3 regions of the Lysinibacillus telephonicus genome follow, and region 1 is predicted to be linked to each of the others. Evidence: riboswitches for the same ligand, from Rfam matches in the RefSeq annotation. Region 1 holds a riboswitch; each other region holds the start of a gene.
What was found. A riboswitch is a leader RNA that binds a small molecule or an ion and turns the genes downstream of it on or off. The one in region 1 is predicted to bind S-adenosylmethionine.
Positions count from the first base shown of each region.

Region 1 (5,276 bases):
GCAGGGTCAACCTTTGGAATTCCTATGGATATTGATTCATTAAATGCTAGCACATTGATTTCAGAAGAAGGTAAAAAAAGAGTATTAAAAGATTTTGAGTTGCCGAATACAAAGTTTACGAAAGAAAGCTCTATAGGGGAATTTTTAGAATACTTTTTAGGGAAAGAAATTGTTGAAAAGCAAATAGCGCCTGTATTAGCTGGTGTTTATTCAGGCGATCTTTATCAGCTTTCTCTAGCATCAACATTGCCTTACTTAGTTGATTATAAAAATAAATATGGAAGTATTATAAAAGGCTTTGAAGCAAATCGAGAGCAGTTCGAGAAAGCCGCAAATAAAAAATTCATCTCGTTTAGAAATGGTTTAACTGCATTAATTAATCGACTTGAAGAATTAATGCCAGAAGTAAAGTTTTATAAAAATACTGCAACAATTAGTGTTGAAAAGCATAATAACGGTTATGAAGTGTCATTTGATAATCGACCTTCCGTTTTGGCTGATGCTGTTGTATTAGCTGTACCGAACCAAGTTGTTCGATCTGTACTGAACGATAAAGAATTAGATAACCAATTATCAAAATTTACAAATGCCTCTGCAATTACTATGTATTTAGGGTTTGATGTACCTGACTCAATATTGCCAGCTGATGGAACTGGTTTTATTGTTTCACACAATAGTGATTTAGTATGCAATGCATCAACATGGACAAGTCGTAAATGGAAACATACATCAGTGAATGGCAATTTACTTATCCGCTTGTTCTATAAAAATAATAATCCAAAGTATGAAGAACTTGCTGCTATGTCAGAAGAGGAGCTTACAAAAGTAGCTCTAAATGATGTGAAAAGAAGCTTGAATATCGAAGAAGAACCTGTTGTTGTTAATGTTGAGAAGTGGATTGATTCAATGCCTAAATATGATTTGGCGCATAATGAAGCTTTGCAGGTTGTTCAGAATGAACTTGAAGATAAATATCCTAATCTTTTCATCGCTGGCTGCTCTTACTTTGGCGTAGGAATAGGTGCATGTATTGAAAATGGAAAAAATACTGCAGAGAAAATTTCTAACATATTATTGCAATGATTCACAAAAATCTGATTATAGTATTGACGAAAGAGCTATTTCAAGATATGATTCAACTTAATATAATAAAAAACAACTCTTATCAAGAGAAGCAGAGGGACTGGCCCGATGAAGCTTCAGCAACCAACAAAATGTAAGGTGCTAAATCCAGCTGGCAAAGAGCCGAGAGATAAGAAGGAAATCTAATTAGCATGCTAAGCCTTCTTTTCGAAAAAAGAAGGCTTTTTATTTTTTGAAGTTTAACGGATGAAGGAATTCTCTAAGTTGAAGTCTACTCCTCCGTAAACGCAAAGGCTCTTTCATATAAGAGGAGTAAACGGCGGTATAAGGGTCAAGCAAAAGCATAATATTACGTTTAAGATGCATAGCTTTAGGAGTTTATGCTTTTCTCGTAAAGAGACAGAATTTTTTAAAAGTAACCGATGGGGGATGAGTGAAAGAAATGAGATTATTGGAAGCTTTAAAATCAAAAGTTTTAACTGCAGATGGTGCAATGGGAACACTATTATATTCGTATGGACTAGATAATTGTCATGAAGAAATGAATCTCGTAAAGCCTGACGTAATTGAAAAGATTCATAGAGAATATATTGCAGCTGGAGCAGATGTCATCCAAACGAATACATATGGTGCGAATGCGATTAAGCTTGCACGCTATGGACTTGAATCGAAAGTTGTAGAAATAAATGCAGCCGCAATTGCAATAGCAAAAAATGCTGTTTCAAATGGAAACCAATTTATTGTTGGTTCAATCGGGGGCATTCGAGGAGTTCGAAAGAGTGATTCTACTTTAGAAGAAATATTAGCATCGGTTCGAGTTCAAGCAGAAGTATTAATTAATGGCGGTTTAGACGGTCTATTATTAGAAACGTATTATGATTTTGAAGAATTATCAGAAACTATAAAAATGCTGCGTATTATAACTGATATACCGATTATCGCTCAGGTTTCGATGCATGAACCTGGTGTTTTACAAAATGGGCTCCGATTGAATGCTGCATTAAATGAACTAGAGAGTATTGGGGCGGATGTAGTTGGTGTGAACTGCAGGCTAGGACCGTATCATACAATACAAGCATTTGAATGTGTAGAGCTTCCCGAAAACGCGTATTTATCAGCATATCCCAATGCATCGTTATTAGATATAGAAGATGGTCGTGTCATTTATGAGTCAGAGGTCGATTATTTTGCGCGTGCATCTGTTCAATTACGAAATCAAGGTGTTCGTTTAATAGGCGGATGCTGTGGTACGACGCCAAAACATATTGAATCTGTAAAGAAGAAACTGGAAAAACTAAAGCCTGTTGAATCGAAAGAGACTAAACTGCAACAAGAGATCTTTATACAGGATCCAGAACCGCGTAAGCTTGAGCCACTTCATGAAAAAGCGAAGCGGGAGCGTTCAATTATTGTGGAGCTTGATACTCCAAGGCATTTAGAAATTGACCCCTTTGTAGAGGGGGCAAAGGCGCTTTACGATGAAGGTGCGGATATTATTATGATGGCAGATAATTCACTTGCTTCCCCTCGCATCAGCAATATTGCCATGGGATCAATTTTAAAATTGCAGCATGGTATTCGTACAATGCCGCATATTACTTGCCGAGATCGAAATTTGATTGGGCTGCAATCTCATCTTATGGGGTTAAATGCATTAGGTTTACACGATATTTTAGCAGTTACAGGCGACCCGACAAAAGTAGGGGATTTCCCAGGAGCAACAAGTGTTTATGATGTTTCATCCATGGAGTTAATCTCGTTAATTAAGCAATTAAATGAAGGGATATCTTTCTCAGGTAAAACATTGAGAAAAAAAGCAAACTTCTCAGTTGCCGCTGCGTTTAACCCAAATGTTCGTGTGATTGACAGAGCTGTAAGCAGGCTAGAAAAGAAAATTGAACATGGAGCAGATTATTTTATTTCCCAACCTGTTTATTCAAAAGAAAAAATCGTAGAAATTTATGAGGCAACAAAACATATAGAGGCGCCTATTTATATTGGAATAATGCCGTTAACTAGTTTCCGCAGCGCGGAATTCTTACATCATGAGGTTCCTGGTATTAAGCTTTCTGATGAAGTGTTGGAAAGAATGAAAGCTTGTGAAGGGGATAAAATTCGTGAGGCGCAAGAGGGAGTTGCAATAGCAAAAGAGTTATTAGATACAGCTGTTCAGCATTTCAATGGTATATATTTAATTACTCCATTTTTACGATACGATTTAACAATACAACTAATGCAATATATCAAACAACTTGATGAGCAAAATAAAGGGGTAAAGGTAAATGTTTAACCATCCGATAGAAGCACAATTGCAAAAACGCATCTTAATTATTGATGGTGCAATGGGAACGATGCTGCAGCAAGCAAATTTAACAGCAGAAGATTTTGGCGGAGAAGAATTAGAAGGTTGTAATGAAAATCTAGTACTAACAAGGCCAGATGTTTTAACAAATATTCATCGTGCTTATTTAGAAGCCGGTGCTGATATTATTTGTACAAATACGTTCGGCGGGACACCGCTTGTATTAAATGAATATAATTTAGGACATAAAGCTGAGGAAATCAATAAACGTGCGGTAGAACTAGCGTTAGCAGCTGTAGATGAGTTTTCAACAGATGAATGGCCTCGTTTTGTTGCAGGAGCGATTGGACCAACAACAAAGACACTATCAGTAACTGGAGGAATTACATTTGATGAATTAACGGAGAACTTTTATGTCCAGGCGAAAGCATTAATCGATGCTGGTGCACATTTACTTCTACTTGAAACGAGCCAAGATATGTTAAATGTAAAAGCAGCGTCCCTTGCTGTAAATCGCGCTTTTGAAGAAACTGGAAAGAAACTGCCGATTATGGTTTCAGCAACGATTGAACCGATGGGAACTACACTTGCTGGTCAAACGATCGAAGCATTTTACATTTCAATTGAACATATTAAGCCGCTTTCCATCGGACTAAACTGTGCTACTGGTCCAGAATTTATGACCGACCATATTCGTTCATTATCGGATTTGTCAACAAGCTATATAAGCTGTTATCCAAATGCCGGACTGCCAGACGAAGAAGGGCATTATCACGAAACACCAGATTCACTATCTATTAAACTACGAGGTTTTGCAGATAAAGGCTGGCTTAATATTGTAGGAGGCTGTTGTGGAACAACGCCTGATCATATTAAAGCTATTCGGGAAGCAGTTGATGGATACGCACCAAGAGCACTTCCGGAACAAACACATGGCCATGCTGTTTCAGGAATTGATCCGCTATTATACGACGATTCGATGCGCCCGTTATTTATCGGTGAACGTACAAACGTCATTGGTTCTCGCAAATTTAAGCAATTAATTATTGACGGGAAATTTGAAGAGGCAGCAGAAATTGCACGTGCTCAAGTGAAAAATGGAGCTCATGTTATTGATATTTGTTTAGCGAACCCGGATCGTGATGAGTTGGAAGATATGCGCAATTTCATGCAAGAGGTTGTGAAAAAAGTAAAGGTTCCTTTAGTAATTGACTCTACTGATGAACGTGTTATTGAGGAAGCATTGAAATATTCCCAAGGGAAAGCAATTATTAACTCAATCAATCTTGAAGATGGTGAAGAACGATTTGATGCGGTCATGCCGATTGTCAAAAAGTATGGTGCATCCATCGTAGTTGGAACAATTGATGAAGAGGGAATGGCTGTAACGCGTCAAAGAAAGCTGGAAGTTGCACAACGATCTTATCAATTATTAACGGAAAAATGGGGTATCGACCCAGAGGATATTATATTCGATCCGCTTGTTTTCCCTGTTGGAACAGGTGACGAGCAATATATAGGAGCGGCGGAAGAAACAATCGAAGGGATTAGGTTAATTAAAGAAAAATTCCCCAAAGCATTGACGGTGCTTGGTGTAAGTAATGTTTCATTTGGATTGCCTCCAATAGGTCGTGAAGTATTAAACGCTGTCTTTTTATATCACTGTACACAGGCTGGATTAGATTATGCAATTGTAAATACAGAGAAATTAGAGCGTTATGCGTCAATTCCAGAAGAAGAAATAGAGCTTGCGAATGATTTAATCTTCAATACAAATGATGAAACACTCGCCGTATTTACTGATTTTTATCGTGATAAGAAGAAAGAGAAATCTGTAGCCAATATTCCTGCAACGGTGGAAGAACGTCTTGCTTATTATATCGTTGAAGGA
Region 1 covers NZ_CP155468.1:4,037,603-4,042,878, reverse strand. Annotated here, with positions in the region: gene hemG (protoporphyrinogen oxidase) at 1-1,083, shown strand, start outside; SAM riboswitch class I at 1,160-1,259, shown strand; gene MKY04_RS19500 (bifunctional homocysteine S-methyltransferase/methylenetetrahydrofolate reductase) at 1,526-3,373, shown strand; gene metH (methionine synthase) at 3,366-5,276, shown strand, end outside.

Region 2 (5,276 bases), 640 kb from region 1:
TCGCAATTTATTACTATTTAAGTTAATATCTTTATTAGATAAATAACATTAGTTAAAGGAGCTTTTTGCAAATGCTACAATTTATTCATTACCCACGATGCACAACTTGTAAGAAAGCACAAAAATGGTTAGATGAGAACGGAATCAAATACGAAGCATTACATATTGTGGAACAAACACCGACGAAAGAGCAATTAAAATCTTTATGGGAAAAAAGTGGACTTCCACTTAAGAAATTTTTTAATACATCTGGTATGAAGTATAAATCTTTAGGTTTAAAGGATAAATTAACAACAATGACTGAAGATGAGCAGTTGGAACTTCTTGCCTCAGATGGAATGTTAATTAAACGTCCAATTGTAACAGATGGACAAAAAGTGACATTAGGATTTAAAGAGCAGGAATTCATAGAATCTTGGAAATAATGAGCTTTACTAACTTGTTTTTACCAAAAAAATATGTCACACTGAACTTGATGGAACTACATAAATTGGAGGGGTTTTGAGTGAGCACACCGAAAGATTTACGTTACTCAAAAGAGCACGAATGGGTAAAAGTTGAAGATGGAAAAGTACGCGTTGGTATTACGCATTTTGCACAATCTGAATTAGGTGATATCGTATTTGTTGAATTACCGCAAATCGGTGACGAGATTCAATTGAACGAACCATTCGGTAGTGTTGAGTCTGTTAAAACAGTTTCAGAGCTATATGCGCCTATTTCAGGAAAAGTGGTTGAAGTAAATTCTGAACTAGAAGATAACCCAGAATTCGTTAATGATTCTCCATATGACAAGGCATGGATGATTGTTGTGGAACCGACAGATGTTTCAGAAGTTGAAGCTTTATTAACTCCTGAGCAATATGATGAATTAATTGATGCTGAATAAGAATATGATATATAAAAAACGCCAGAATAACACTGGCGTTTTTTTTACAATAAAATATAATATTAAACCACCTTCTTTTTAAAAATAAGAAATATAATTTTTATTGAAGAGTGTTAGCGCAAGCCACCCAGCTGATCGAGGCCTTCTCCAAGCTAATGAAATTAACTATGTGATTTCAGCCAATAGTCTCTTAGACGTTGATGACGACCAAGCTTAGGGATAAGAAAAAAGCATAATCGGCTAGATCTATGATATTACGTTTTAGAGTAGCGCAGCTAAGGGTGTTTATGCTCTTCATTTTTAGCTTATATTACTTACAAACCGTGGGGTGAGCAAATGACTGTTGAAAAGTGTATAATTGTTGAGGGTCGATCGGATAAGTTGAACATTGCACCAATCTTTGCTGAAGACGTAAAAATCATTTGTACAAATGGTACTATAAGTGAAGATGCATTGCTAGATTTGCTTGAGCCTTTTGAAGAATGTAAACTTTATACTTTATTTGATGCAGATAATTCGGGAGAGAAGTTGAGAAAGCTAACGAAAAGAATTTATTCAGAGGCTATCCATCTTTGTATTCCTAGAACATATATTGAGGTTGCCAATGCACCGAAGAAAGTGTTGGCTCATCTGTTAAGTGAAGCTAAATTTTCTGTTCATAAACAATATTTATCCTCATCCAGTGAGGCGTAAAACCTTAATCTTGCATAGAAGCCTGAGGAGAGTTATAAATTCTAGTACTTGATTAAATTAATGATAGTAGGACTGATAACAATGGAAGAGTGGACAAAACAACATTGGGAGCAAACGATAAAGCAAAATAATTTAGCAGCGTTCTATTTATATACGCCAATGTGTGGTACTTGTGCCGTAGCATCTAAGATGATGGAAGTAATCGAAAAGTTATTGCCTGAAGTTCCAATTGGAAAAGCTAATATCAATTTTATAGAAGAACTTGCATTTGACTATCAAATCGAAAGTGTTCCATGCTTACTCATTAGTAATAATGGAGAAATTGTTGAAAAAGTGTATGCTTTCCAATCCGTACCATACCTATATGAAAAGTTGAAAAAAATGTTGACTATATCAAACTAACATGATAAAGTTACATTCGTAATATTTAAAATTTAATATCGTAACTCTTATAAAGAGCGGTGGAGGGAAGTGCCCTATGAAACCCGGCAACCATCACAATATGTGAAAAGGTGCCAAGTCACGCGAAGTGGATACTTTGAAAGATAAGAGAACGGTTAGCGTATAAACATAACAATGTACGATGCCCCTTCTACTTATCTGTGTAGAAGGGGTTTTATTTTAAATTAAATTAAGTATATATGCTAGAAAAGTATAGAGAATATTATAATGCTTTGTCGCGGTACAAATACGTAACAGCGTATCTTAAAGGAGTACAAATATGATCGAATTAAAGGATATAACAAAAGTATATAAAACGAAGAATGGCGAGCTGACTGCTGTTCAAGATGTCAATTTGACGATTAATAAAGGTGAAATTTTTGGAATTATCGGTTACAGCGGTGCCGGAAAAAGTACATTAATTCGATTGTTAAATGGTCTTGAAAAGCCAACAAGTGGAACAGTTAATGTAAATGGTCAACAAATTTCATCTATATCAGGGAGTAAATTGCGCCTTGCTCGCCAAAAGATAAGTATGATTTTCCAACATTTTAATTTGTTATGGTCTCGTACAGTTGCAGAGAATATTGCATTTCCATTAGAAATTGCAGGTGTAGCGAAAAGCGAACGAGCAAAGAAAGTAAAAGAGCTGATTGATTTAGTTGGATTATCTGGCAGAGAAAACGCATATCCATCACAATTATCAGGTGGACAAAAGCAGCGTGTCGGCATTGCTAGAGCTCTTGCAAACAATCCAGAAGTATTACTTTGTGACGAAGCGACGAGTGCATTAGATCCAGAAACAACGGATTCAATACTAGAGCTTTTACTTGATATTAATAAGCGTTTAGGCCTTTCAATTGTTCTTATTACACATGAAATGCATGTAATTCAAAAAATTTGCCATCGTGTTGCAGTGATGGAAGCTGGACGAATTGTGGAAACAGGCGAGGTACTCCGAGTATTCCAAAATCCGCAAGCTGAAATAACAAAAAATTTCGTAATGCAGGTTTCGGGAACAAAAGAGACTAAAGTATCAATCGAACAGGTTTTAGCAAACTATCCAACAGGGAAAATTGTAAAATTAACGTTTATTGGCAACAAAACAGAACAGCCAATTATTTCACAGCTAATTAAGCAATTTGATGTAGAAGTAAATATTGTTCACGGGAATATTTCGCAAACAGCAAATGGACCATATGGAACATTAATTGTTCAAATTGATGGAGAAAACTCAAATGTTGTACAAGCATTAAATCTCCTTAAATCAAATGAAATTCAAACGGAGGTGATTGAACATGCTTAGTACATTATTTCCAAATGTAAGTTGGGAGGATATGTGGCAAGCTACATATGACACCCTTTATATGACGATCATCTCAACTGGTGCAACATTTGTTCTTGGATTAGCTATTGGGATTCTATTATTTTTAACTAGCCCACATCAAGTTTGGGCAAATAAAGTGGCAAACTTTATAACTGGATCGCTGGTAAATATTTTCCGCTCTATTCCATTTATCGTATTAATTATTTTATTAATTCCATTTACAAAGTTTTTACTTGGGACAATCCGTGGGGTTAATGCAGCATTACCTGCACTTATTGTCGGTGCTGCCCCATTTTATGCCAGAATGGTATTAATCGCGTTGAGAGAAATTGACAAAGGTGTAATAGAAGCAGCTCGTTCAATGGGGGCAAAAACTTCGACAATTATTTGGAAAGTGCTCATCCCTGAAGCATTACCTGCACTTTTATCAGGGATTACAGTAACAGCTGTTACATTGGTAGGTTATACAGCAATGGCTGGTATTATTGGTGCTGGCGGATTAGGAAACTTAGCATTTATCGATGGATTCCAGCGCAGCCGTGAAGATGTAACGCTTATGGCAACAATATTTATTTTAATAGTTGTATTTGTCATTCAATTTATTGGAGACTTTGTAACGACAAAAACTGATAAGCGGTAAACAAACAATTTTGGTGCATACGGTATAGATCCGTTCACATAGAACATTAAAAGAGAGAAGGGAAACAAAAGATGAAGAAATTTTTATCATTTCTAGTTTTATCAGTAATTGTTTTAGCTTTAGCTGCATGTGGTACTAAAGAAGATACTTCTTCTACAGATGGAGCTGCTGAAGATGATGCTGCAAAAGAATCAGAAACTGTTACTTTAACTGTAGGTGCTTCTCATACACCTCATGCTATAATTTTGGAACAAGCAAAACCACTTTTAGCTGAACAAGGTATTGAATTAGAAATTGAAGAATACCAAGATTATATTTTGCCGAACCAAGATTTAGCAAATGGAGATATTGACGCAAACTATTTCCAACATATTCCGTTTTTAGAGCAAAAAAATGCTGAAGAAGGCTATGATTTAGTAAATGCTGGCGGAATTCATATTGAACCAATGGGAATTTATTCTAAAAAGTATGCATCTTTAGATGAACTTCCAGAAGGGGCAACAATTCTTATTTCAAGCTCAGTCCCTGACCATGGCCGCATTTTATCTTTACTAGAAGCAAATGGTTTAATTAAATTAAAAGAAGGTATTGATAAAACTGCAGCAACTCTTGATGATATTGTTGAGAACCCTAAAAACTTAAAAATTGAGGCAACTGATGCACCTGAAATGATGGTTACTTACTATGAAAATGAAGAAGGAGATGCGGTAGTTATTAACTCAAACTTCGCTATCGACGCTGGCATCAACCCAATTGAAGATTCAATTGCGATTGAAGATTCAGAGTCTCCATATGTAAACGTAATCGCAGTTCGTTCTGAAGATAAAGATAATGATGCAATTAAAAAATTAGTTGAAGTATTACGCTCTGAAGAAATTCAAAACTTCATTCTTGAAGAATGGGGCGGCGCAGTAGTACCTGTAAGTGAATAAAATAAAAGAAAAGCTCATTCGCTCTCGAAGCAAATGGGCTTTTCTTTTATTTATAAAAATCGATTAAGTCGTGAGAAGAAAGTATTTACAAATTTCAAAAATACTTGTTCTGACGGTGCAAGCTCACGATTTGTCGGGTAAATTATTCCGACAGTTCGCATAATATTTGGGCTTTCAATAGGCATTTTGACAGTAAATCGTGGTGTTGAATCATATAGTGAGCTTTCAGGAAGTAGTGTAATTCCTATACCTGCTGCAACCAATCCTTTTAAGGCATCCATATCCTCCCCTTCAGATGTTACAGTTGGAACAAATCCAGCAGATTTACATGCATCAACAACGACTTCATTTAAA
Region 2 covers NZ_CP155468.1:3,395,990-3,401,265, reverse strand. Annotated here, with positions in the region: gene MKY04_RS16515 (arsenate reductase family protein) at 72-425, shown strand; gene gcvH (glycine cleavage system protein GcvH) at 506-889, shown strand; gene MKY04_RS16505 (toprim domain-containing protein) at 1,226-1,582, shown strand; gene MKY04_RS16500 (thioredoxin family protein) at 1,664-1,984, shown strand; SAM riboswitch class I at 2,029-2,134, shown strand; gene MKY04_RS16495 (methionine ABC transporter ATP-binding protein) at 2,304-3,329, shown strand; gene MKY04_RS16490 (methionine ABC transporter permease) at 3,322-3,990, shown strand; gene MKY04_RS16485 (MetQ/NlpA family ABC transporter substrate-binding protein) at 4,062-4,922, shown strand; gene MKY04_RS16480 (LysR family transcriptional regulator) at 4,973-5,276, opposite strand, start outside.
Region 2: it holds a riboswitch for S-adenosylmethionine, as region 1 does, so the genes downstream of both, MKY04_RS16495 (methionine ABC transporter ATP-binding protein) here and MKY04_RS19500 (bifunctional homocysteine S-methyltransferase/methylenetetrahydrofolate reductase) in region 1, are expected to answer to the same signal.

Region 3 (5,276 bases), 1.8 Mb from region 1:
ATATGTTTTGAATCAACTGTTCGCTGATATGGAAAAAATCCATACGCAGCTAATAAAATTTAAACCATTAAAAGAAATAATGAATCGATTAGAAAAAGCAATTGAATATAGTCATACTACCCTTGGAATACAAGTGCAAACTGTAGATTTGCCGCCAAATCACCATTATTCTTTAGATGAGATAAATGACTTTTTAACTAAACTAAGCTATGCCTTCGCTCAAAAGAAGATTAATAAGGAAAATGGATTGCGTTCTATTCAAGGGTTATATATGAGAAAACGCTTCCTAGATCAGTTATCATATCGATATCGGGCGCTAATTGATGAATCTCTCCTCGTTTTTTCAAAAATAAAAGAAGAAGTAACCGATCAAATTATGGAGAAAACCGGAGTAGATCAATCTTCCATTAATTCATTAAAAGTACAAGAAGATAGCTTGAACCAAAAGATTGAACAATATCATAATCGTCTAGAAGCATTTCATCCTATTTTAGAAGGCTCGGTCATTCCTTCAACAAGTGAGCTGCAATCAGTTTGTACTTTACTTGAAGAAGATATTAAAAAATTACAACAAGATAAAGAACGGTTACTAGAAATTGACTCGCAATTAGAGAAAAAAGTAAATGAAAAGCAAAGTATAGAGACTGAATTATTAAATGGTCAACAGCTATTAAAAGAAACAATTGCTGACTTAAAACAACTTAATTTAGATGGTTTGCTCCTTGAAAAGAAATATGAACAATTAGAGCAAATTACAAAACTAAATCCTGAGCTTGAACTAGAAAAAACTAATGAAAAAATAAAAAGTCATCAAAAAGAAATAGAGAAACTGGATTTAAAAATTTCAATGCTTCCAATCACGCAAAGTTTACAATTACAGTGGAAAGAATTGCTTGAACAATCTACTGATCACGATTTAGATGAAATTCGCAAATTATATGTAAAACATGCAAATGTAATTGGGACAACCTGTGTTGCATCTGCAAACAAAGAATTTATGGATAATTACCCGATTTTTGATGTTGTTATTATCGATGAAGTGTCGAAGGCAACACCACCAGAACTATTGCTGCCAATGTTAAAGGGTAAAAAGATCGTATTAGTAGGGGACCATCACCAATTACCGCCATTAATAGGCGATGATACATTCGAAGAAACTTTAGAAACGGTCATAAAAGAAAGCGATACATTTGAAGAAAAACGAGAACTAGAAAAACTGCTTGAAGAATCATTATTTGAACGGTTATATAAAAACTTGCCGCGTTCGAATAAAAAAATGCTCGCCATTCAATACCGGATGCACGAAAATATTATGCAAACAATTACGTCATTTTATAAGAGTGAAAATGACTCTCTTCAGTGCGGCCTAACGGATTCAGATGCAGTGAGAGACCATAAATTAAATAGCAAATTTGTAAATCGCAGCGAACATTTACTATGGTTCGATATACCGAATAAGCCGGCATTTTTCGAGGAAAGGATGAAGGAAGGCTCAAGTTTATTTAACACAGCAGAACTTGATATGATTCGCAATATGCTCCTTGACTTAAATGATGCAACTGAACAAGCAAAAGAACAAGGCATTATAGAACAAGACACTTTAAAATCAGTTGGTGTAATAAGTTTCTATGCTGAACAAGTAAAACGGATTAATCGATTAATCGAAGAAGAATTGCATCTTCCTCACCTGCATATTAGAACAGGATCTGTTGATAAATTCCAAGGCATGGAGATGGATGTTATTTTGGTCAGCATGGTTCGAAACAATGACAATAAGTATGGTGATATTGGTTTTGCCAAGGATTATCGCCGTTTAAATGTCGCCCTATCACGTGCACGGGAATTGCTCGTATTAATTGGCAGTACAGAAATGTTTACACGACGTCCAAAGCACGAAGAAACACGAAACATGTATAAAAATTTATTAAATGTAGTTAAAAACCAGAACGGCTATAGAGAATACGAAAAAACAGTTATTAATTAATGTTATAAAGGAGGAGCGATGGAGCTACAATTATTACAACAGAAATTATTAGAGCAGCTTGAAAGCAAAACTACTGGAACGATTGTTCAAAAAGACATTTGGTGCTTTCCTGTTCATACAATAAACGTTTCATATAAACCAGTACTTCGTACGAAAATGGACATTTTAATGAAAATGCTGCTTATTTCATTACAAAAAGCGAAATTTAAAAATAGTGAGCAATTAAGCGAAATTCTTTTAGTAGAAGAGCTCTTTGTACAAGATTTATTATCCAAAATGCATAAAACAGGGCTTATCACTAAAGTTGAGGATTGTTATCAATTAACTGAAAAAGGGTTGAAACAATTAGCAAATGGCGTTTATGAAGAAGATCAAGATACAACTTCCGTAGAGCTTTTATATAGCCCAACTCATCAGTCATTTTTTAGTGGGGATATTGAAGAAATTTTGGATTTTGAAGATTTTCCTGAAAAAATATATCGATATAGCTCACATGAGGAGGAGCTTAATATTGATAACGACAAGATTTTACCTGAAATACGAAAGCTGCAGCACAATTATGAAGACGATCAGCAATCAGATCAATTGTTCATTACATCAATCGATGCTATTGAAAATGTACAAATCAATGATATCCCATGTTTAGAGTTTATTATTTTTGATAAAGAAAAAAGTTCTTTTCATGCTCGAGTTTGGAACACACTGCTGGATTCTTGGGACACTACTCTTGAGTATCAATTACAAGAAAAAGAACAATCTATGTGGCAAGAAAAATATTAACAAAAAAATAAATCTCGAATATTGCAAATATTAATTTTCCATGTTAGTATTAGCTTAATTTCATCTTTCTTATCAAGAGAAGCAGAGGGACATGGCCCTATGAAGCTTCAGCAACCTCTAACAGCAGTTAGAAAGGTGCTACTTCCAGCAAGACGTTATGTCTTGAGAGATAAGAGTGCGCGTTTACATTGTACCTCTCATTCTCATGCTGGAATGAGGGGTTTTTTATTTGATTTAAAAGAGAGATGAAAACGGCATTATAAGAAATGGGGGAACAAGAATGCCTATAAATATACCAAAGAATTTACCTGCTGGAGAAAAATTGCGACAAGAGAAAATTTTCGTGATGGAAGAAGACCGCGCGAGAACGCAACAAATTCGTCCACTAAACATTTTAGTTTGCAACTTAATGCCAGAAAAAGAGAAAACAGAGCTGCAACTATTACGTTTATTAGGGAACACGCCTTTACAAACGAATGTAACGTTTCTAAACACAGCAACATATGCGTCGCGAAATGTTTCAAAATCGCACTTAGACACATTCTACAAAACATTTAATGAAATTAAGCACCGTCGTTTTGATGGCATGATTATTACAGGTGCACCAGTAGAACGTATGGAGTTTGAAGATGTTAACTATTGGGAAGAAATTACAGAAATTATGGATTGGGCAAAAATTAACGTAACATCTTGCATGTATATTTGCTGGGGAGCACAAGCTGCACTTTATCATCATTTTAATATCGGCAAATTTGAACTGCCAAGAAAATGTTCTGGCATTTATTCGCATGTCATTACAGATCTTACGGTTGATTTAGTAAGAGGATTTAGTGATGAGTATGTTGCTCCTCATTCAAGACATACTTCTGTATCTATTGATGATGTACGCAGCCATCCTGACTTAAGATTATTAAGCTACTCTGAAGAAGCTGGACCATTTATTATCCAATCAAAAGATACAAAGCATATTATGATTACTGGCCATTTAGAATATGATGCAACAACGTTGGCAGATGAATATATTCGCGATGTTGAAAAAGGGGAGCCAGTAGATATTCCAGTAAACTATTTCCCGAATAACGATCCATCAAAAACACCAAAAAACACATGGCGTGCCCATTCACATTTACTTTTCTACAACTGGTTAAACTACTACGTATACCAAGAAACACCATACGACTGGCATTTTGTCGATGACATGATTGAGTACCATATATAGAAAGTGTAACGGTTACTTAAGAATTTTCAAAATATAAATACAATTTATGTTGGGGTTGTTTAGAAATTAAAATTTCTGAGCAGCCCCTCAACTGTTTGTAATCAGCAACTTCTTTAATAATCGTGTCATTTTCATCAGTAGGCTCATCCTAAAATGGCTTCAAAAGCAGCCCCTTTTTTACTTTATAGAAAAAGTTATTAATTAATGAACGTTTTTTTATTATAGAAAGTCTAATGATTAAAGGGGGAGACATATGCAAAACTTTGAACGCGAGAAAAAAGCAATTGATGGTGATAAATCAGCCTTCCTCGAACTTTTAGAAATGTACGAAGATACGCACTATAGGATTGCTTTTAGTTATTTTAAAAATGAATATGATGCACTTGATGCCATACAGGAATTTACTTACCGCAGCTTAAAAAAACTCCATACTGTTAAAAAGCCGGAATATTTATCTACTTGGCTTATTCGAGTGTTATTAAATGTATGTCATGATATGCAGAAGAAAAAGAAACGTTTGGAATTACATGAATCAATTGAAATCGGACAACACAATGATTGTTCCTATTTAGAACTTTCCGAAGCAATTTCTAAACTATCGCCAGAACAACAACATCTTATTTACTTAAAATATTTTCAGGATTTAAAAAATGAAGAAATTGCAAGTGAAATAAATATCCCAGAAGGAACAGTAAAATCTCGCCTACATAATGCACTTCGGAAATTAAGATATTTTTTTGGGGAAGGAGGTCAATCATGAGTAATTTTAATAAGCAAGATTTTGAGAAATTAAAACGGGAGTTAGAAAAAATTGAAATCCCTAAGGAGAAAATACAGGCAGCACGGCAACAGGCATATGCAAAACACCTCCATTCAAGAAAACGTCAAATAAAAACATGGAAACAAGTGTCGATTGTTATGCTTCTCCTTATAGCATTTGTTACAACCGTACGTGTTTCACCAGCATTTGCACAAACAATCGCTAAGATCCCAGGGTTTGCTCCACTCGTTGAAATGATTACACAGGATAAAGGGGTAAAAGATATATTAGATAATCAATATTATGAAGAGCTTAATATTGTAGAAATAAAAAATGACCTTATATTAACTATTCTCGGAACAATAGCAGATGAATCCGGAATGATTATTTTCTATCAATTAGAAGCGCCTTATGATATTTCAGAACTTGAAACGAAAAAATTTAGACTTACACAAAATGATAAAGACATCGAGGCAGCTACAACTTATTCTTGGGCAGCAAAAGACTCAACGAAAATAATAGAAGAAAAGCTA
Region 3 covers NZ_CP155468.1:2,252,101-2,257,376, reverse strand. Annotated here, with positions in the region: gene MKY04_RS10690 (AAA domain-containing protein) at 1-1,984, shown strand, start outside; gene MKY04_RS10685 (hypothetical protein) at 2,003-2,764, shown strand; SAM riboswitch class I at 2,831-2,940, shown strand; gene metA (homoserine O-acetyltransferase MetA) at 3,045-3,983, shown strand; gene MKY04_RS10675 (sigma-70 family RNA polymerase sigma factor) at 4,237-4,743, shown strand; gene MKY04_RS10670 (DUF4179 domain-containing protein) at 4,740-5,276, shown strand, end outside.
Region 3: it holds a riboswitch for S-adenosylmethionine, as region 1 does, so the genes downstream of both, metA (homoserine O-acetyltransferase MetA) here and MKY04_RS19500 (bifunctional homocysteine S-methyltransferase/methylenetetrahydrofolate reductase) in region 1, are expected to answer to the same signal.